Regions from separate parts of the Priestia sp. YIM B13551 genome, predicted to be linked through region 3. Evidence: riboswitches for the same ligand, from Rfam matches in the RefSeq annotation. Region 3 holds a riboswitch; each other region holds the start of a gene.
The links. Region 3 has a riboswitch for S-adenosylmethionine ahead of ACFX4N_RS13530 (BMP family lipoprotein). Riboswitches for the same ligand answer to the same signal wherever they lie in the genome.

Region 1: linked by a shared signal. The riboswitch ahead of ACFX4N_RS21675 (phosphoadenylyl-sulfate reductase) and the one ahead of ACFX4N_RS13530 (BMP family lipoprotein) in region 3 are both predicted to bind S-adenosylmethionine.
Region 2: linked by a shared signal. The riboswitch ahead of ACFX4N_RS07680 (trans-sulfuration enzyme family protein) and the one ahead of ACFX4N_RS13530 (BMP family lipoprotein) in region 3 are both predicted to bind S-adenosylmethionine.
Region 4: linked by a shared signal. The riboswitch ahead of metK (methionine adenosyltransferase) and the one ahead of ACFX4N_RS13530 (BMP family lipoprotein) in region 3 are both predicted to bind S-adenosylmethionine.

Annotation. Positions count from the first base shown of each region.
Region 1 covers NZ_JBHZOX010000005.1:4,541-10,102, reverse strand. The annotation lists gene cdaS (sporulation-specific diadenylate cyclase CdaS) at 1-388, opposite strand, end outside; SAM riboswitch class I at 702-804, shown strand; gene ACFX4N_RS21675 (phosphoadenylyl-sulfate reductase) at 1,059-1,772, shown strand; gene ACFX4N_RS21670 (sulfate permease) at 1,792-2,871, shown strand; gene sat (sulfate adenylyltransferase) at 2,924-4,075, shown strand; gene cysC (adenylyl-sulfate kinase) at 4,088-4,687, shown strand; gene cobA (uroporphyrinogen-III C-methyltransferase) at 4,779-5,558, shown strand.
Region 2 covers NZ_JBHZOX010000001.1:1,511,502-1,517,063, reverse strand. The annotation lists gene ACFX4N_RS07690 (spore coat protein) at 1-821, shown strand, start outside; gene ACFX4N_RS07685 (hypothetical protein) at 891-1,553, shown strand; SAM riboswitch class I at 1,720-1,837, shown strand; gene ACFX4N_RS07680 (trans-sulfuration enzyme family protein) at 1,909-3,054, shown strand; gene ACFX4N_RS07675 (trans-sulfuration enzyme family protein) at 3,038-4,219, shown strand; gene ACFX4N_RS07670 (hypothetical protein) at 4,256-4,522, opposite strand; gene ACFX4N_RS07665 (SIMPL domain-containing protein) at 4,588-5,247, opposite strand; gene putP (sodium/proline symporter PutP) at 5,346-5,562, opposite strand, start outside.
Region 3 covers NZ_JBHZOX010000002.1:773,251-778,812, reverse strand. The annotation lists gene ACFX4N_RS13555 (2-methylaconitate cis-trans isomerase PrpF family protein) at 162-1,289, shown strand; gene ACFX4N_RS13550 (cyclase family protein) at 1,384-2,049, shown strand; gene ACFX4N_RS13545 (GNAT family N-acetyltransferase) at 2,046-2,888, shown strand; gene ACFX4N_RS13540 (YjgB family protein) at 2,916-3,500, opposite strand; gene ACFX4N_RS13535 (hypothetical protein) at 3,846-4,004, opposite strand; SAM riboswitch class I at 4,337-4,443, shown strand; gene ACFX4N_RS13530 (BMP family lipoprotein) at 4,518-5,528, shown strand.
Region 4 covers NZ_JBHZOX010000004.1:36,630-42,191, reverse strand. The annotation lists gene ACFX4N_RS19935 (gamma carbonic anhydrase) at 1-196, shown strand, start outside; gene ACFX4N_RS19930 (phosphatase PAP2 family protein) at 388-912, shown strand; gene ACFX4N_RS19925 (glycosyltransferase family 4 protein) at 931-2,076, shown strand; gene metK (methionine adenosyltransferase) at 2,108-3,310, opposite strand; SAM riboswitch class I at 3,443-3,560, opposite strand; gene pckA (phosphoenolpyruvate carboxykinase (ATP)) at 3,935-5,524, shown strand; gene ACFX4N_RS19910 (DUF2584 domain-containing protein) at 5,559-5,562, opposite strand, start outside.

The sequences.
Region 1 (5,562 bases), on a different contig from region 3:
GTGTCCCTGGATAGAACAGCGTCTCAACTAGCGTAGCGCTGACAGGAGCTTGAATAGGCATTCCTTTTTGAATAAGAGGGTCTACATTTTGTTCCCGTTCAATGACAATTAAAGCGCCGTGACGTTTCTCAGAAAGGTTATGAATAGCTAAGGACAGAGCAGCATATTCAAATGTATAAGGCGATAAGTAATGACGCAAGTAATAAGAGGCAGCCGTAGCTTGAACATCTTGAAATAACTTTCGCATCTCCTCAAAATCACATAGTATACAATGATCACTCGTGTCTAAATGTTTAATTAAATTAGAGGCTTCAGTTGAAATCTGCTGTAAATATGTTCGCACATTATTTTTAATTGTATCGTCTAATTGAAAAGGTTGTCTCTCCATCTTATATAGCTCCTATCTGTCAGTCAGTGTTATCTGTAATGTGTGCTAATGTGGGTGAATTATCCGTAAAGCTTATAAATCCCTTATTAATTTTATAGAGAGGTTTTGTGTTTTATTTAGCAAGAGAATATAAAAAGTTGGAGAAAAAAGAAAGCGTTTTATAAACTGATATGTTCACATTTGGTTTAAATTTACATATGTTGTTTTAAATAAAAGTATAGATATTTCTGTGAATTTAAAGTATAGTTTTCTTATCGGATATATGATTTTTAATGTTGACAAATATTCTAAATATGCTAAAATTTTTAAAAAATGCTTATCAAGAGTGGTGGAGGGATCTGGCCCGCTGAACCCCGGCAACCTGCTTAGCAAGGTGCTAATTCCAGCAAAGTGTGTATCATTTTGAAAGATAAGGTGAAAATTTATTGCCTACCCAGTCTTTCAATATGGAAGACTTTTTATTTTGATATAGCGCAAGCGATAATTTGAGGAGGGACACCAATGACTGTAACCCCCGACTTAAAACAAATCTTTGGGCATGTCGAAGCAAAGTAAGAATTAAATAGTTTCGCTGACTAGACACACTAGAGGCGGTTTTATCCAATTCTAGTGGGTAAAACCGTCTTTTTTTATTGGATAACGCGGATAACTAAGAATTGGAGTGAAGAAAATGGCAGACTTATATACGTACGAAAACTGGAGTGATACGTTTCCAGAGTTCGACAGTGAAGATGAAACAAAAGGAGCCCTTTCAGCATTGCAGTGGGCGTATGATACCTACGGAGATTCAATTATCTATGCATCAAGCTTTGGGATCGAAGGGATCGTGTTAATTGATTTAATTTCAAAAGTGAAAAAAGATGCTGAAATTGTCTTTTTAGATACAGGCGTTCATTTTAAAGAAACATATGAAGTGATTGATGCAATTAAAGAACGCTTCCCTGATTTACGTATTCATATGAAAAAACCGGATTTAACTCTTGCAGAACAAGCTGAAAAACATGGAGATGAGCTTTGGAAGAGTCAGCCTAACTTATGCTGTCAAATTCGAAAAATCATTCCATTAAGAGAATCTCTTGCTCCTTATGATGCGTGGATTTCTGGTTTGAGACGCGAGCAGTCTGAGTCTCGTGCCAGCACGAATTACTTTAATAAGGATGAGAAATTCAAGAAGGTGAAAGTTTGTCCGTTAATTCATTGGTCTTGGAAGGAAATTTGGCGCTATGTGTATAAGCATGATTTGCCATATAACAAACTTCATGATCAAGGCTACCCAAGTATCGGCTGTGAACCCTGTACCGCACCTGCCTACAATGTAGACGATTTACGTTCAGGAAGATGGGCAGGTACACAAAAAGTTGAATGCGGATTACACGAATCTTAAATACGAAAGAGCTGAATAAATGATGCTTTTATATGTTGCCTTTATCATTGCGCTTTTTTTTGCAATGAATATTGGGGCAAGCGGTGCAGCAGCAGCTATGGGCGTTTCATACGGCTCCGGTGCGATTAAAAAGCGAAGAGTAGCCCTGTTCATCTGTGCTGCAGGTATTGTGCTCGGAGCCATTATCGGAGGCGGCGAGGTGGTAAAAACCATCAGTTCAGGTATCATACCTGAAAAATTGCTGTCAGTAGAATTAGTTATTATCATTCTGGCTGCTGCAACGCTGTCACTCTTTTTCGCGAATTTAATTGGTATTCCTCTATCAACAAGTGAAGTAACGGTTGGTTCAGTTGTTGGAGTAGGCGTAGCTTATCAATCTCTGTATGTGGAAAAACTTTTAGTTGTCATGTCTTTTTGGATTATTGTTCCGCTAGTTTCATTTGTCATTGCTTTTTTGATTGGAAAAGTGATAAAACGCAGAGCGCATAAAAAAGAAGCAGAGGGAAAGTGGAAAAGAGTTTTAACGATTTTAGTTATAGCGACGGGATTCTTTGAAGCCTTCTCAGCTGGAATGAATAACGTGGCAAATGCTGTCGGTCCTCTAGTAGGAGCTGGATTAATGGATGCCACAACGGGTGTCATAGCAGGAGGATTGGCAGTGGCGCTCGGGGCTCTTTTACTAGGAGGCCGAGTTATTGAAACAAACGGGAAAAAAATTACTCGCTATTCTGTAGGAGAAGGGTGCATTATCTCGGGTACTGGTGCTTCTCTTGTCACAGTCGCTTCACTGTTTGGTTTGCCAGTACCGCTTACACAGGTCACTACGTCTTCTATTATTGGAATAGGAGCAGCGAAAACGGGATTCACGAAAGAACAGCGCGAAGTGGTCATTCAAATGTTAAAGGTTTGGGTGGTATCCCCTGTATTTTCACTCGTAATCTCATATGTTCTTGTGAAATTAGTACTTGAAAGCGACTTATATTCATTTGTGGTGCTAGCTAGCGGATGTATTGCCACAGCAGGTGTTCTAAGCTTAGCTAGAGCGACTAGAAGAAAAAGAGCAAGCTTGCAGTCGGAAAAAGAAAAAATGACTGCGTGATTCAAGTGCTTTTTATTATATTGTGTTAATTATTTAAGGAGGATTTTACAAAATGACAACAATTCAAGCACACGGTGGAGAATTAATTAATTTATATCAACCAACATATGACTACACGTCACTAACAAAAGAAATCGAAGTAGATAACATGGCCCTAAGTGATTTAGAACTAATTGGAATTGGTGCTTACAGCCCAATTACAGGATTTTTAGGAGAAAAAGATTATCAATCAGTTGTTGAAAATATGCGTTTAGCAGATGGAACAGTATGGAGTATTCCTATCACTCTTCCTGTAACAGAAGAGCAAGCTAAAGAATTAAACATTGGCGACAAAGTAAAACTTGTTCAAAACGGCGTAACGTATGGTGTTTTAGAAGTTTCTGAAGTATATACGCCAAATAAAGAAAAAGAAGCGGAGAACGTGTACCGCACGGCAGAACTTGCTCATCCTGGCGTGAAAAAAATGATGGAGCGCCCAAATGTATATGTAGCAGGTCCAATCGTACTTGTAGAACGTACATCTAAAACGCGTTTTGAAAAGTATTACCTAGATCCTACTGAAACAAGAGCAGCATTTGAAGAACGCGGTTGGAAAACAGTTGTTGGATTCCAAACTCGTAACCCTGTTCACCGTGCGCACGAATATATTCAAAAAACGGCATTAGAAATTGTAGACGGCCTGTTTTTAAATCCACTTGTAGGAGAAACAAAGTCAGATGATATCCCAGCAGATATCCGTATGGAAAGTTATGAAGTACTTTTAGAGAACTATTATCCTAGCGATCGTGTAGCTTTAGCAGTTTTCCCTGCTGCGATGCGCTATGCTGGACCTAGAGAAGCTATTTTCCATGCAATGGTTCGAAAAAACTTTGGATGCACACATTTCATTGTAGGCCGTGACCACGCTGGTGTTGGTGACTACTATGGAACATATGACGCACAAAAAATCTTCAGTAACTTTACAGCAGATGAATTAGGAATTACACCTTTATTCTTTGAACACAGCTTCTATTGCAAGAAGTGTGAAGCGATGGCATCAACGAAAACATGCCCTCACAGCAAGGAAGATCATATGATTCTATCTGGAACAAAGGTACGTGAAATGCTTCGTAACGGAGAAGTGCCACCAAGCACATTCAGCCGTAAAGAAGTAATTGAAGTGTTAATTAAAGGATTAGCAAAACAAAAAGTATCTTCAAAATAAGGAGCGGTTGAAGTGAGCAAATCAACAAACATTACGTGGCATGATGCTGGAATTACAAAAGAGGAAAGACGCGAGCAAAATAATCATCACAGTTTTGTATTATGGTTTACAGGTCTTTCGGGTTCAGGTAAATCTACCGTAGCAAACGCAGTGGCAAAAGCGCTTTTTGATAAAAATATTCGCAACTATGTATTAGATGGTGACAATGTTCGTTTCGGCTTAAATAAGAATCTAGGGTTTTCTGCTGAAGATCGTACAGAAAATATTCGCCGTATCGGTGAGGTTTCTAAACTATTTGTAGACAGCGGTCAAGTGGTACTCACAGCATTTATCTCTCCATTCCAAGAGGACCGCGCTCAAGTGCGTGAGATCTTAGAGGGGAATGAATTTTTGGAAGTATACGTGGAGTGTCCGTTAGAAGAATGTGAAAAAAGAGATCCAAAAGGCCTTTACAAAAAAGCAAGAAGCGGAGAAATTCGTGATTTTACAGGAATTGATTCTCCGTATGAGTCACCGGCTAACCCTGAATTAACAATTAATACAAGCACACAGTCTGTAGAAGAATGTGTACAAACTGTTATTGAATATTTAGCTAACCGAAAATTTATCTAAATGACAGCGGACTTTGTCCGCTGTTCTAATTCAAATTAAAATGTGGGAGCGCTGCGGAGACGTGGAAATGATGGAAGGGTGAAAGGCATTCATGGGGAAAGTATATCTAGTCGGTGCAGGACCGGGAGATCCAGATTTAATTACATTAAAAGGGTTGAAAGCAATTCAGCAAGCAGATGTTATCTTATATGATCGTTTAGTGAATAAGGACCTGCTGGAGTATGCTAAAAGTGATGCAGATATCATTTACTGCGGAAAGCTTCCGAACTATCATACCCTCAAGCAAGAAACAATTAACAACTTTTTAGTGAAATTCGCTAAAAAAGGAAAAATTGTAACGCGCTTAAAAGGCGGAGATCCATTTGTTTTCGGACGTGGAGGGGAAGAAGCAGAAGCTCTCGTGCAGCAGGGCATTTCATTTGAAATTGTTCCAGGAATTACATCAGGCATCGCAGCCGCTGCTTATGCAGGAATCCCTGTCACTCACCGGGAATACAGCGCAAGCTTTGCTTTTGTAGCAGGTCATCGTAAAGATAGCGAGCATGATGCAATCAAATGGGATAGCCTAGCCAAAGGTGTAGATACTCTTGCAATTTATATGGGGGTGCGGAACTTACCGTACATTTGCCAACAGTTAATGAAACACGGAAAAACTTCAGCTACGCCAATTGCATTGATTCACTGGGGAACATGTGCGGACCAGCGCACTGTAACTGGAACTCTTGGTACAATTGTTGATATTGTTAAAGAAGAACAAATTGAAAATCCAAGTATGATTATCGTTGGTGAAGTTGTGAATTTTCATGACCGATTAAATTGGTTTGAGAAGACTGGACAGCATTACTATTCGTTTGCACAAGAAGCTTACTAAAGAG
Region 2 (5,562 bases), on a different contig from region 3:
CCCTTGTATATTATAACTTAGCGCATGTAAAGAGTATTACTGAAGATACTATGTCAAATTCAGCGCAAACCTTTACAGGGTTTAACGAAGAACTAGAATTATACCGAGGAAAAACTTTTGCTGGAACTTTATCATTAATGAAAACTAAATATGTGCAGGTTAACCAAGGAGGACCTGAGAAAAAAGCGGGTCAGCTTCTCGATGTCTTAGGGTCATTTGAATCTGCTTATATAGTATTACTCACAGAGGACGATGGTATCATCTATATTAACACTGACCACGTTAAGAGTGTGAGTGAATATCAAAATAACAATGGAAATCAAACTAATCAATCTGCAAATGAACTCTTCGTGAGCCAAGAACCAGAATATATGAAATCCAAAAGTTTTAACGATCTGTTTGCACACCTTTCTCATAAATGGGTATCTATCAACAATGGAGGACCTGAAGCGGTAGAGGGCGTGTTAGTACAAAGTCTAAACGGCACATTTACACTTGTTCAGAATAATCAAGTATTACGCTTACAGCCAAGACACGTTAAAACCATTTGTGTAGGAGCAAAAGGAGCTTTTAAGCAAAACGACAACAATCAAAATAACGAGCAAACAGAAGAAAATGGAGAGACTGCAGCTGCAAAGTCTACAGAAGAACGTACAGGAAGCCGTACGGGAGGACGCACAGGAAGCCGCACGGGAGGCCGTACAGGACGTCGCACAGGAGGACGTACAGACGATCGCTCTCGAGGACGCCGTACGGGTTCACGCTCTTCAGCACCAAGCGAGAAAGTTATTAAAACGAAAAATTATCGTTGGAAAGCATGATGAAATGGAACATAAAAGGTGCTTATAAAGCACCTTTTCTATCATATAGGGAAAAGGAGGAAAATGAGAATGAGTATGAATCATTATATCAATAAAATTGTGGAATTAGATATTTCAGGTAAAACGACATTTGTTGGCAGACTTATTGATCTTGGATTAGATATTATGGTTTTGTATAATGGACATGATTATTTGTATATTCCTCTTTTACACATGCATTGTTTGCGGGAAGTATCGGAAGAAGACTATACGGTTTTACGTGAAATAGAAGAGAACTTAATAGAAGAAAGTCAGCGGATTTCTTATCGTAATATTTTACAGCAGGCAAAAGGGAAATTTATTGAAATTTATGTAACGGGAGGGAAATCATTGCATGGTTATATCACAAGCGTGCTGAATGATTATCTTGTGTTTTATTCTCCAGTGTATAAAAATGTCTTTGTTTCTCTGCATCATTTGAAATGGCTTACTCCTTACAGTAATGAGTTAACCCCTTATTCTTTAAGTGACAAAGAGCTTCCAGTAAGGCCTGCCTCTGCACCTTTTGTCAGAAACTTTGAAGAGCAGCTTAAAAAATATGAAAATCAACTGGTCGTATTAGATTTAGGGGATCAATCAGAAAAAATTGGCGTACTTAAAGAAGTTTCTAATAATATTGTTGAACTAATTACGGCAAATGGAGAAAGTATGTATTGGAAGTTAGCTCACGTAAAATCTGTGCACTTGCCTTAGAAAAAGAGACCTCGCTGTCGTCTCTTTTTTAATGTGCTTATCAGGACAAGTATATTGAATAAACAAATGAGATGATTTAAATTTTTTAGAAAATTATGTTGACAATAAAGAAAATCTTTATTAAAGTTATTAACAACAAACGTTAACCACCAACAATTATATAGAACTCTTATCAAGAGTGGCGGAGGGACTGGCCCTACGATGCCCGGCAACCATCAAATGAAACATTCATTTGAACGGTGCTAATTCCTGTGGAACATCAGTATTGTTCTAACAGATGAGAGAAATCGTGTATAAACGAACACTCTTCCATCTGTGAAGAGTGTTTTTTATTTTGAGTTAAGGAGAGAAATAGATGAAAATTGAAACTTTATTAGTTCGTTCAGGAGTAGGTCGTGACCCTTCAACAGGTTCTATTACAACACCCATTTATCAAGCATCAACATTTGCTCATCCTGCTTTAGGGCAAAGTACAGGATTTGACTATGCACGTACGGCAAATCCTACTCGTACAGCATTGGAAGAAGCAATTGCTGCTTTAGAAAAAGGAGAAGTAGGAGTAGCATTCGCTTCAGGAATGGCGGGTGTAATGGCAGTTTTAGCACTATTTAAAAACGGAGATCATTTAATTGTATCAGAGGATTTATACGGAGGAACGTACCGAGTACTAAATGAAATCTTTTCAGAGCAAGGAATTACTGTTTCGTACGTCAACACAGCCCATCTCGAGCAAGTAAAAGATGCGCTTCGTCCCAACACGAAAGCTTTATTTATTGAAACACCTACAAATCCAATGATGCACGTGACTGATTTGCCCGAAGCAATTGCGTTAGCTAAACAGCATGATTTGCTTACTATCGTTGACAATACATTCATGTCCCCTTACTATCAGCGTCCTTTAGAGCTTGGAGCAGATATTGTGATACATAGTGCGAGCAAATACATTGGGGGTCATAATGATGTAGTTGCTGGTCTTGTAGTCGCTCGATGTAGTAGCTTAGGAGAGAAAATTCGTTTTTATCAAAATGCAGCTGGGGCAGTCTTAGGTCCACAAGATAGCTGGTTGTTGTTGCGCGGTGTTAAGACGCTAGCGCTTCGTATGGAAAAGCATAACGAAAACGCACTGAAAATTGCAAATTGGCTTACTGCTCATGATCTCGTAGAAAAAGTGTATTACCCTGGTCTTGAAACACATCCAGGCTATGAAATCATGAAGAAACAAGCGACTGGATTTGGAGGCATGATTTCTTTTGCTGTCTCACACCCTGACATCGTGTCCACGCTTTTGGAAAATGTTAAAGTTATTACATTTGCAGAAAGCTTAGGAGGCGTGGAAAGTTTAATGACATTCCCAGCTCGTCAAACACACGCTGATATTCCCGAGGAAATTCGAAATCGTGTCGGAGTAACAAACTGTTTACTGCGATTATCAGTTGGAATTGAGCACGCAGATGATTTAATTAAAGATTTGAAGGAGGCATTTGATGCATACCAACAATAATAAACATAGATTCGGTACGAACTTAATTCATGCAAATACAGGAATTGACGGTCATTTTGGAGCGGTTAACGTACCTATTTATCAGGTATCTACATTTAACCAAGAAGATGAGACGAACAACGGCCGCTATGACTATTCTCGTTCAGGAAATCCAACTCGTGAGGCTTTAGAAAACACCATTGCTCATCTAGAAAATGGATACGCTGGTTTTGCTTTTTCATCAGGTATGGCTGCTATCTCATCGGTGTTATCTATTTTTGAATCAGGGGATGAAATTTTAGTTTCACACGATACGTACGGCGGGACATATCGTGTATTAACACGGTTATTTTCAAAGTTTGGTATCAAAACAACTTTTGTTGATACAACGAAGGTTGAGAAAGTAGAAGAAGCTATCACAAAAGATACGAGAGCTATTTATATCGAAAGCCCTTCAAATCCATTTTTACAGGTAACGGATATTAAAGCAGTAGCAAGTTTGGCGAAGGAGCGCAATCTCCTTACAATTGTGGATAACACGTTTTTAACACCTTATCTACAGCAGCCGATTGACCTTGGTGTAAATATTGTGATTCATAGTGCTACAAAATATATCAGCGGTCACAGTGACGTCATTGGCGGTCTAGTTGTGGTAAGCGATGAAAAGCTAGCAGAAGAAGTAAAGTTTGTACAAAATGCTTTTGGTGCTATCTTAGGACCACAGGATTGTTTTTTACTGCTTCGAGGAATTAAGACATTAAAAGTTCGTTTAGATCAGCAGTTAAAAACAGCGCTGCAGTTTGCAAAGTGGCTTGAAGAACAATCTCTAGTAAGCTGTGTATACTATCCAGGCTTAGAAAGTCATCCAGACCACAAGCTGATTTCAGAACAAGCAAATGGATACGGAGCTATGATTTCTTTCCAAGTACAGGATGAAAAAGTAGCACGACATATTTTACAAGGAGTGAAATTGGCTTCAATTGGCGTTAGTCTAGGTGCAGTTGAGTCCATTCTAACGCATCCTGCAACGATGTCTCATGCAAGTATCCCAAAAGAAGTACGTGAGGAAAAAGGAATTACTGATTCACTTCTTCGTCTTTCAGTAGGATTAGAGGAGTTTGAGGATTTAAAGCAAGACTTTAACGCTGTTTTTCAAAGCTTAGAAGAAAAAGCACTAATCAAATAAAGAAAAGGACTTCCATCAAGGAAGTCCTTTTTATCGTTATATACAGCTATCTAAAAGGTTTGTGTATAGGGACGTAAGCGCAACTTTTTCATCAGAGGAGAGACTGCTGTTTAGAATTCTTTTTATGCCAAGATGATATTTTACATGCGGTGTTTGTCGGACGCGTGGATGAGTCATTTCATCCTTTAAATCTTTTAGAATGGCTTCATGAAGCTGATCTTTACTTGTCATGGATTGTTTAGAAGCGAACGAACGGTTCAACCATAGGGTTTGATAAGCTGCTAGTAAATGTTCAGAAGTCATTGTGCAAAGAGCTCCTTTAGATTAGTTTCTTCATTATAATAATAATCTATAGTTTACCACAAGTATTAATACGTGTACGTAACTTTTACAGAAGCAGATACAGTCAAGGACTGAGCTTGAATAGGGGGAGAGGCCGCTAATAACTTAGGCGAGGAGCCAGATGACTGATAGACGGATCCTTCTTCGATTAAAATAGGGATTTGGTTAATAGGAAGCTGCAGCGTGTTGGCAATGGTAAAGGCCTTTTCCTTAGCGTTAAGCAAAGCTTTACTTATCGCTTCTTGTTCATATTTATCATCATTTGTAACGTGGAATTGAAGGTCTTGCGCTACGTTGGCTCCGCTCGAAAACGTAGCATTATAGACGTCGCCCGCTTGTTTTACATCTTGTACTCTTACTCTAAATAAGTGCTGTACTTCGTATCCTGTAAGAGTCGATTTTCCATCGCTATAATCATATTTAGGATTTATGGTGAATGAAGCCGTTTCAATTTGCTGGTCATTAATTCCAAGGTTTTTCATCTCTTGCAGCAGAGTATTTGAAACAGCTGAATTTTCTTTTAACGCTTCTTGAACGTCTCGGTTTTCCGTGCGCGTTCCAATTGTCATGGAAATTTCATTTGGAATTGCTGAAGCTGTTCCTTCACCAATTACTTTAATTTCTCTATTTTGTGTATCTACGCGCAGTTGCTGTGTAGGCTCGTAAGGAAAATAAGAATGTTGCATACAAAAAACCTCCTTTATTGATCTTTAGTATATATATGATAAGAAAAGGAGATTAAAAACAAAAAGGTACACAAGTAAAAACTCGTGTACCTTTTTGTTTATTTCGATTCTTTAATTAAGATTTCTTTCATTTCAATGAATTGATTTTGAACATCGCTTGACGGTTTCTTTGTTAGTAAACTTACAATAATAACAGCTAATAAGCTTAAAAAGAACCCAGGAATCATTTCGTAAAGGACATCCTTAAGTGGAGTATTTACCCAAATTAATACCGTGACAGCACCTACAATCATTCCTGCAAGGGCTCCCCATCGA
Region 3 (5,562 bases):
TTATAAAAAAATTTTTAAAAAGACAATAAATTTTATGTATTTTACTTATGACCACCTCTATTATACGATAAATGGCAAATGAACCGGTTCTAAATAGTAAAAAAATAAAATGGTTTGATGAACGCCTCGGCGTTTGTTAGTAGGGGAGAAAGGTGATTAATATGACGCGCATTCCTGTAACGGTTATGAGAGGTGGAACGAGTAAAGGGGTTTTTATCAATCATGAAGAAATGCCTGTGAACAAATCTGATTGGGAACCGTTTTTGCTAGATATAATGGGAAGTCCGGATCAACGTCAAATTGACGGGTTAGGCGGAGCCAATTCGCTGACGAGTAAAATTGCGATTATAAAAAAATCAGATTTAGAGAAAGCTGACGTAGATTACACGTTTGCACAGGTCAGCATCAGCGAATCCCTCGTTGATTTTAAGGGAAACTGCGGCAATATCTCTTCAGCGGTCGGACCTTATGCCATCGAACAAGGAATTGTACAACCTGTGGAACCGGTGACCAAAGTGCGGATTTATAATACGAATACGAAAAAAGTAATCGTAGCGGAAGTAGAAGTAGAAAACGGAAAAGTGAAAACAGAAGGATCGTGTATGATTCCTGGAGTGCCAGGTACGGGTTCACCCATTTATCTTTCGTTTGAAAACGGAGAAGGAGCCGTTACTGGAAAACTGCTTCCGACCGGGAACGCTATTGATCTTCTGCAAACATCCATCGGGACAATAAAAGCATCAATTGTTGATGTAGGAAATCCGCTTGTATTTGTTAAAGCAGCGGATATTGGCCTAAAGGGAACAGAACTTCCGCATGAATACACGGACAAACAGCTGAAGCTATTTGAAGAAATTCGTTCCATTGCAGCGGAAAAAGCGGGGCTTGCACCTCAAAACAAAGCAACTAAACTATCACCAGCGGTTCCAAAAATGACGATTATTGCTCCTCCTATGGACCATCGCGACGGGACGGGCAGAGAAAAAGCTGCTTCTCAAATGGACGTATTAATTCGCATGATGTCGATGCAAAAACCGCATCAAACGCTTGCGATTACAGGAGCAATTTGTACAACGGCGGCTATTTATACAAAAGGCACGCTTCTGTCAGAAATGGTTCAACTAAAAGGCGATACCGTTCGGCTTGCTCATCCAATGGGAATTATGGAAACCAGTGTGGATCTAAAAGATGGACAGGTTAACGGAATCAAAGTAGTGCGTACAGCCCGTCTTATTTTTGAAGGATTTGTTTATACAAAGCACACGTACGATGTATGTTTATCAAGTTAATAATGTTCTCTAAAAAAAGCTCTTTCTAGGAAACTAGGAAGAGCTTTTTTATGTTAGAATATTTTTACTGAATATTGAAAAAGTGGGTGGGAGTATGAAAAAAAGAACGTATATTGATCTAAGCCACATCATTGAAGAAGGAGTTATCACACATAAAGGCTTGCCGGCACCAAACATTTGCGACTATTTAAGCCGAGAAGAGTCTAGAAAGCTTTATGAACCAGGGACTGAATTTCAAATCGGTAAAATTGAAATGGTCACGAATACCGGTACGTATATTGACGTGCCGTTTCACAGATATAAAGACGGAGCGGATTTGGCTCAAACGGCTATTGATAAAACAGCCGGACTGGAAGGAATAGTCGTTTCGGTTGACCCGACTTTAACGGCTATTGATGAATCTCATTTTCAACATATAGACGTAAAAGGCAAAGCGGTATTAATTCATACGGGATGGGATCGCTACTGGAATACAGACGATTATTTAGAAAACCATCCATACTTAACGGAAAGCGCGGCAGCTTATTTAGTGTCTCAACAGCCCGCTCTTGTCGGAATTGATTCGATGAATATTGACGACACAAAAGGAAAAGCAAGACCAGCTCATACGCTGCTGTTAGGGGCGGATATTGTGATTGCTGAACACTTATGTCACTTAGATCAACTAACCGAGTCCTTTTTATTTTACGCTGTGCCTCCTAAAATAAAAGGAGCCGGAACGTTTCCGATAAGAGCATTTGCGGAGGTAGAAAGAAAATGATCCAGTTACATAGATATAGAGAAGTGCAGGAATTTAAAAACCAAGTAGAACCGCTTTTATCAAAGAATGAAGTTCTTCATAACTTAGCGCTTGGCATTTTACACGGCTTAAATGAAAGCAGCAAACCAAATTTTATGGGCGTTATTTTTAAAGATAGCCGTGTTGTGCTTGTGTTACTGCAAACGCATCCTAAGCAAATCATCCTGTCTCAAATACAGAAGCTAACGGAAGGTGAACTAAGCGAAGCGGCAGAGCTATTACAAGAAATCGACATACCGGGCTTAGTTGGAGAGAAACAAACGGTTTTATATCTTTCTCAAAAACTAGCAGATTTAAAAAATCAAGAAGCTTCTTTGAAAATGGATCAGCGCATTTACCGGTTAGACAAAGTGAAAAAAGCTGCGGACGCGGAAGGAGTGCTGGTAAAAGCAAGGTTGGAGCACCTTCCGCTCGTGACAGAATGGATTTGGGAGTTTATGGGCGTCATTGGAGAGCCTGTGTCAAAAGAACAAGCTGTCAAAACAGGCGAAGCTTTTATTAAAGCAGGAAGGTTATTTTTATGGGAAGTGAATGGCAAGTACGTATCCATGGCAAATGCCGCGCGTCCAACAGCTCATAACATTACGATTAACTTTGTGTACACGCCCCGAAAAGAACGTAAAAAAGGCTATGCCTCAAGCTGTGTGTCCGCGCTTTCTCAGCTTATGTTAGACAGCGGATTTCAAACAACAAGTCTATACACAGATATGGCAAACCCTACGTCTAATAAAATTTATATGGATATTGGCTATGAACACGTAGCTGATTCAGCATTAGTTTTATTTCATGAAAAAAAGTAGCAGGCTGTCTGCTACTTTTTCTATTACTTAAGGCTTTTCAACTAAGTTTACGTGATTTAACGTTTTGGTATCGTCAAAAATAAATTCAAGATCATAGGCGCCGGCATGATACGTGTACTTTGTTTGAGTCGTACCATCACCTTTTACTTTACTTGTAAAGTTCGGTTGACCTAATTCTTTCTTTAAGTTAACTTGCGTAATGGAACCTAAATTTGTTTGACGCTCTACATTTGTACCAAAATAGCGGATTTCGTTAACGACGTTATTTTGGTCATAGCCAAATGCATAACCAGGGTGACCCATTTCCGCATGATAGTAGTCAAAGTTGTTTGATGAACCTTCAGGCGGTGGGCCGAACTGATCACGAACGTCTTGACGCAGTGTTTTGCCAATTTTGAAGTCTGCCGTTAAGCGTGGCACTTCACCTTTTACTGCGGCGTTGTAAATTTCATTAATGTTTTTTACAGCTGTTTGACTTTGACTGCTTGTTTCTTGAGATGTAGCTGCGTGTGCTGGTGTATCAAGCTGAGCGACAGGGGCAAATCCAAACGCAGCAATTCCTGTAATCGTTGCAGCCGCCGCCGCTTTTGATAGTCGTTGTTTCATTTTCATGATTTTTTCCTCCTATATATAACGATTTAGCAACCTCAGTCTACCTAAAAGAACAGGTAGGCCAGAATAGTCAAGGAGTCTTAGTTGAGTTGGTAACTGATATATATAATTTAACACGTCTTTTAGAATGTAAACATCAAGTAAAGTGAAAAGCAAAAAACGATTCATTTATCATAGGTGAAAAGATTGGTTTCTATTCCTTTATTAGGTAAAAAACGTAGTATAGGGACAATCCTAATTCATTATAAAACATTAGATATTAACCGAGATTACTATATACTAAAGCAGCTAAAAGAAAACACCACTTTACTAATAAACTTTACTAATAAAAGATGGTGCTTTATCTTATCTTAATTTCGCTCTTGCTATACCTGTTACTACCATACTACTAATAAAAATAACTACGATTCCAATATTGGTCGGGGTATCAAAAAAGATTTTTGAAACCGCCAAAGCGATAATGAGTCCAATAGCTACTCCAGATAATTCTTTCATCAATTTCAACGTTAACACCTCTTGAAAAATATCGCTCAGGAAAAGTCTAACATTCTTGGTAAAGTGATTTCAATTGATAGTGGATTAACAAAAGACATGTAATAAAAGTGCTCTGATCCAAATGACTCTTCTAGAAGACTAGCAGACTTACCGTAAGCGCTTTGCTAGGAAGCATACGATAATTAATTTAGAAGAGGAATTGACCTGTATTTTAGTAGCCTAAAACCGTATAATCCTATCTGTTTTTAAAGTTTTTTTACATAGAAAAGAAAAATAATATTGACAATTGTTAAAAAACTATTAATATTGACTATATTACATAAAACAAATAGCTATTGTTTTCCTTATCAAGAGAGGTGGAGGGACTGGCCCTGTGAAACCCGGCAACCGCTGTCTATGACAGAATGGTGCCAAATCCTTAAGAACAGTATGTTCTTGAAGATGAGGAAGAGACGTTTGGTTAACGAGCTCTTCCTTTATATAAAGGAAGAGCTTTTTTATATTATGGGGGGAGTAAGTCAAATGAAGAGATTTCTTGTTTTAGCAGTTGCGCTTGTACTACTCGTAACTGGCTGTCAGTCAAAAAGCACAAAAAGCAGTGGAAGCGAAGAGAAAGGAAAGAAGCGAATAGCTCTTGTTTTACCTGAAAAGATTGGAGTTAACCCGTTTTTTCAACAAATGGATGATGGAGCAAAACGCGCTGGGAAGAAGTATAACATTGATGTAAAAACAATTGAGTCTACGGATCAAGCAGCCATTGAAAGTAACTTGCGTGCTGCCGTAGCAGAAAACTATGACTTGATTATTACATCTTCTTTTGAATCCGAAGATGCGTTGAAAAAAGTAGCTCAAGAAAACCCGCAGCGTCAATTTGCGATTATTGATACAGTGGTCGATTTACCAAATGTAAGAAGCGTTGTATTCCGTGAACAAGAAGCTTCATATTTATTAGGAGCAGCGGCAGGATTGGTTACAAAAACGAATAAAGTAGGAATGGTTGCAGCTGATGATATTCCATTATTAAAAAAATGGACCGTAAGTTTTAAAGAAGGATTACAATCAACAAATCCAAAAGCAGAATTTCTAGTAAACTATGTTGGAAGCTTCTCCGATCCAGCTAAAGCAAAAGAACTTGCTATTTTACAGGCTTCAAAAGGAGCTGACTTTATCGCCGGAGCTTCAGCGGTAGGCGACTTGGGTGTATTTGAAGCAGCAAAAGAAAAGGGTTTTTATACGGCAGGCCAAGATATTGACCGTACGGAAGTAGATCCTGAGCATATCGTTTTATCGCAGTTGAAAGGATCTGATGCGGCTGCTTATGAAACGGTAGAAGCACTCGCAAATGACAAATTTAAATCCGGTGTAGTGACATACGGCTTAAAAGAAAAAGGTGTTGGGTTAACGTATGTGACTCAAGACAGCAAGACGCCTCTTAATGACTTTGTAGGGCAAGATGTAATTGATCAATTAAAAGAAATTAAAGATTCGATTATTGATGGAAAAACAGTGGTGAAAGATCCGTTAGCAAAGTGAGTTGAGAAGAGAAGTCGAGTAAGGCTGGCTTCTC
Region 4 (5,562 bases), on a different contig from region 3:
TGCTTTTGTCGGTGCTGGAAGCTTAGTGCCTCCCGGTAAAAAAATACCACCTAATACTCTCGCACTCGGCCGACCTGCTAAAGTGATCCGCACTCTGACAGAAGAGGATTTAAAAGATATGCAGCGCATTCGTACAGAATATGTAGAAAAAGGGCAGTATTATAAGTCTATTAAGAAATCTGATTCTTCATTATAAAGGAAACGTTCCCTCAGAAAGTCACACTGAGGGAATTTTTTTAGTATCTCCACAAACTCTCCAATCATGTTCTATTCTCTCCACAATTGTAAAGAAATTTCCATATTAATTTACATCGTTTTAGTACTGCCTCCACAATTAAAGATTAAACTGAATAATAAAGACGCATTTATTGAAAAGGGAGCGACTCTATGAAAGCCAAGTTAATTCAGTATGTATACGATGCCGAATGCCGATTATTCAAAAGCGTAAACCAACATTTTGATCGAAAGCACTTAAATAGATTTTTACGTTTACTAACTCACGCCGGAGGAGCCACTTTTACCATTGTGATAGCGTGCTTGCTGCTATTTCTGCATCCTTCATCCGTCGCTTACGCTTGTGCGTTTTCTCTAGCCGTTAGTCATATTCCAGTCGCCATTGCTAAAAAACTATATCCGAGAAAACGACCTTATATTCAATTAAAACATACAAAAGTGTTAGAAAATCCATTAAAAGATCATTCATTTCCATCTGGGCATACAACAGCTATTTTTTCGTTGGTTACCCCTCTTATGATTGTTTATCCAGCCTTCGCTGCTGTTCTTTTGCCTCTTGCAGTAATGGTAGGAATTTCAAGAATTTATCTTGGCCTGCACTATCCGACGGATGTCATGGTAGGTCTGATACTGGGCATCTTTTCGGGTGCTGTTTCACTAAACATATTTTTAACTTAATTGATAGGAGGAGTACTAATGAGAATTGCTTTATTTACGGATACATTTGCTCCAGAAGTTAACGGAGCTGCTAAAACACTTTATCAATTTACTCAGTACGTCAAATCAAAGCAAATTCCCATCCAGGTATTTGCTCCTGAATTTGCTCATGATCAGTCATTTTCAACGTATGTTCACCGTTCGCCCAGCATGCCGTTTTTCCTTTATCCAAACAGCCGCTTTTCATTGCCAAACGTTCTAAAAATTAAAAAGCAGCTGCAGGCATTCAATCCTTCTATTATTCATTTGGCCACTCCTTTTACAATGGGGCTTTGCGGCTCCTACTACGGGAAAAGATTAGGTGTTCCTCTTGTCGGCTCTTATCATACCAATTTTGATGATTATTTATCTCACTATGAACTTGAAAAAATGCGTGTACCACTGCAAAAATATATGAAATGGTTTTATAAACCTGTACAAAAAATATTCGCTCCCTCTGAAGTGACCAAACAGCAGCTAGAAGAACAAGGGTTTCACAACGTAGATATTTGGTCGCGAGGAGTAAATCATAAATTATTTCATCCCCACTATGACCGCTTTGATATTCGTATTAAATATAATATAAAAAAACCCTACATCTTAACGTATGTAGGAAGATTAGCTAAAGAAAAGAACGCTGATTTTTTAATAAAAATCGCACGATCTCTACCTGATCATATCCGCCATCAAATTCACTGGGTTATTGTGGGCGACGGCCCTTTAAAAGAACAAATGCAGCAGCAAGCATCTGAGCATATGACATTTACAGGCTTCCTTGAAGGTAAGCAACTTGCTCATATCTATTCATCATCTGATTTGTTTGTTTTTCCTTCAGAAACAGAAACCTTCGGAAATGTTGTACTGGAATCTCTTGCTTCTGGAACTCCTGTAGTGGCAGCAAATGCAGGAGGAGTTAAACAGATGGTTCAGCACGGGCGAAACGGCTACCTTTGCAAACCTCACTCCTTAGAAGAATTCAGTTCGGCTATTACAGATTTACTCGATGATTTGCATCAGCGTCTTCACTTTGGCCATGCAGCGAGACAATACGCTCTTACTCAATCATGGGACGCCATTTTTCAGCATTTGCTTTCAGAATATGAAAGTGTCGTAGAAAAATCTGCTGCAGGTATTCAATGGGCATAAAAAAATCTCCGTTTTCACGGAGATTTTTTTATTATTTAGCTAAAGCTTGAGTTTTTAATGCTTCCGCTTTGTCTGTGAACTCCCAAGGAAGCTCCACATCCGTACGACCAAAGTGGCCGTAAGCTGCTGTTTGCTTATAAATTGGGCGACGTAAATCAAGCATTTTAATGATGCCTGCTGGACGTAGGTCAAAGTTTTTGCGTACTACGTCTACTAGTACTTCTTCAGAAACTTTTCCTGTACCGAATGTATCAATTGAAATAGATACTGGTTGTGCAACACCAATTGCATATGCTAGTTGTACTTCACATTTATCAGCAAGATCAGCTGCTACAATGTTTTTCGCAACATAACGAGCTGCATAAGCTGCTGAACGGTCTACTTTTGTTGCGTCCTTACCAGAGAATGCACCGCCGCCGTGACGAGCATATCCGCCGTAAGTATCAACGATAATTTTACGACCAGTTAAACCAGCATCTCCTTGAGGACCGCCGATTACGAAACGTCCTGTTGGGTTAATGAAATACTTTGTATTTTCATCAATTAACTCGTTTGGAACAACTGGATTAATAACATATTCTTTTAAGTTACGTTGAATTTGCTCTAACGTTACTTCTGGGTGATGCTGGGTTGAAATAACAATTGTATCGATGCGAACAGGTTTGTTGTTTTCATCATATTCAACTGTTACTTGTGTTTTACCATCCGGGCGAAGGTAAGGAAGAATTTCTTCTTTACGTACTTCTGTTAGACGGCGAGCAAGTTTATGAGCTAATGAAATTGGAAGAGGCATTAATTCTTTTGTTTCGTTACATGCATAACCAAACATTAACCCTTGGTCTCCAGCTCCGATTGCTTCGATTTCTTCATCTGACATTTGACCTTCACGTGCTTCTAACGCTTGGTCTACACCAGCAGCGATATCAGCTGACTGCTCGTCGATAGATGTTAATACTGCACAAGTTTCAGCATCAAATCCGTATTTTGCACGAGTATAGCCAATTCCTTTAATTGTTTCACGAACTGTTTTAGGAATATCCACGTAAGTAGAAGTTGTAATTTCACCACTTACTAAAACTAAACCAGTTGTTACGCTTGTTTCACAAGCAACACGAGCATTTGGATCCTTTGCTAGGATAGCATCAAGAATTGAGTCAGAAATTTGGTCACAAATTTTATCGGGATGTCCCTCTGTAACAGATTCTGACGTGAACAGACGACGTTGTGTTGACATCAGTTTTCCTCCTTATAAATACGATACATTGTGATACGGTACTCATTCCCTTATTTTCACTACACGTTAAAAAATATAAAAAAACCTTTCCTTGTATCGAGGAAAGGTATCAAATTCTACATAAGCCTTTCACTCTTATCGATCAAGGTTGTGCCCTTGCATCAGGTTAGCACCTTATCGTCTACACAAAAAAATGACGATGGTTGCTGGGTTTCATAGGGCCTGTCCCTCCACCAGCTCGGGATAAGAGAGTATCCGTTCAAGGACATATAATACATGAAAAAGCGCTTCACTGTCAACAACATTCAAATGGAAATCATCTCTTTATGTTTGAATCTGTTTTAATGTAACATACTCAAATTCCGAAATAGTACATCTTATTAAGAATCATCACTAAGTTTAGTTAATAAGACAGATCAAAATGAGGCTTTCACTTAAAACAGCTTCACTTTTTTCGCTCCTATCACATATACATGTGTCTAAAATAGGTATAACGTACATTTTTTTATAATACACAAACATTTTTAGTTAAATAGTATAGAATAATTAAATAAATGTGTTATACTAATTATAAATTTCAAACATTAATGAATAAATAATAGCTAAAAAAGGAAGGTAGTGCACATGAGTACTGTTGATATGTCTATCGAATTAAATGGTTTGCTTCAATTAAAAACAACAAAACACCAATTATCTGTTCCACAACTTGTTGAAAAAATTCTAGCTCGACGCGAAGGAACGCTGACTTCTACAGGTGCTGTGTCAGTCGAAACCGGAAAATATACAGGTCGCTCTCCTTTAGATAAATTTATTGTAAGCGATGCTGTGTCTTCAAAAACGGTTGAATGGGGACCTGTCAATCAGCCAATTTCTGCTCAGCGATTCGATGCGCTATACAAAAAAGTCTTAACCCACTTAAAGAAGCAGGATGAACTTTTTGTTTTTAATGGATATGCTGGAGCTGATAAAAAGTATCAGTTACCAATTCAAGTAGTTAATGAATTTGCATGGCATAACCTATTCGCTCAGCAGTTATTCATTCGCCCTTCAGCCGAACAAAAAACAAATGATGATGTGAAGCCGTTTACAATTGTAGCAGCTCCAACGTTCAAAGCTGATCCTGAAACAGACGGGACGAATTCTGAAACCTTCATTATTCTTTCGTTAGAGCGACGCATCGTGCTAATTGGAGGAACTGAATACGCTGGTGAAATGAAAAAATCTATTTTCTCAGTCATGAACTTCTTGCTTCCTCAAAACAATATTCTATCCATGCACTGTTCTGCTAACGTAGGAGAAGAAGGTGACGTTGCATTATTCTTTGGTTTATCTGGAACGGGTAAAACAACGCTTTCTGCTGATGCAAACCGTCGTTTAATCGGAGATGACGAGCACGGTTGGTCAAGCTCCGGTGTATTTAATATTGAAGGAGGATGCTACGCGAAGTGCATTCAGCTTTCCGAAGAAAAAGAACCGCAAATTTTCAATGCAATTCGCTTCGGCGCCGTACTGGAAAATGTAGTGTTAAATCAAAATACGAAAGTAGCAGATTACAATGATAATAGTTTAACAGAGAATACTCGTGCCGCTTATTCAATTGACTCTATTGATAATACGGTATTGCCAAGCGTTGCTGGGCACCCTACAGCTATTGTCTTTTTAACTGCTGATGCCTTCGGCGTCTTGCCTCCAATCAGCAAGCTTACAAAAGAACAAGCGATGTACCATTTTCTGAGCGGATACACTAGTAAGTTAGCTGGAACAGAGCGCGGCGTAACATCGCCACAGGCTACTTTCTCTACATGCTTTGGTGAGCCTTTCTTACCCCTTGCTCCAACAACTTATGCAGAAATGCTAGGAAAGAAAATCGATGAACATAATGTAAATGTATACCTTGTAAATACTGGATGGACCGGCGGTGAATACGGCGTGGGCGAACGAATGAAGTTAAGTTACACTCGAGCTATGGTTCAAGCAGCCCTTGAAGGAGAACTAGCTAATACCGAAACAGTAACAGATGCTATTTTTGGTTTATCGATTCCAACTCATGTTCCGGGAGTTCCTGATGAAGTGCTTCAGCCTTCTAAAGCATGGAACGATGCGACAGCTTATAACCAAAAGGCAACTGAGCTTGCTGCTAAATTCAAAGCTAATTTCAAGCGTTTTAATGATGTAGCATCTGACATTTCAACATTAGGCGGACCTAGAGTCTAATAAAAAACCGATCGTCTATAAGACGATCGGTTTTTTAG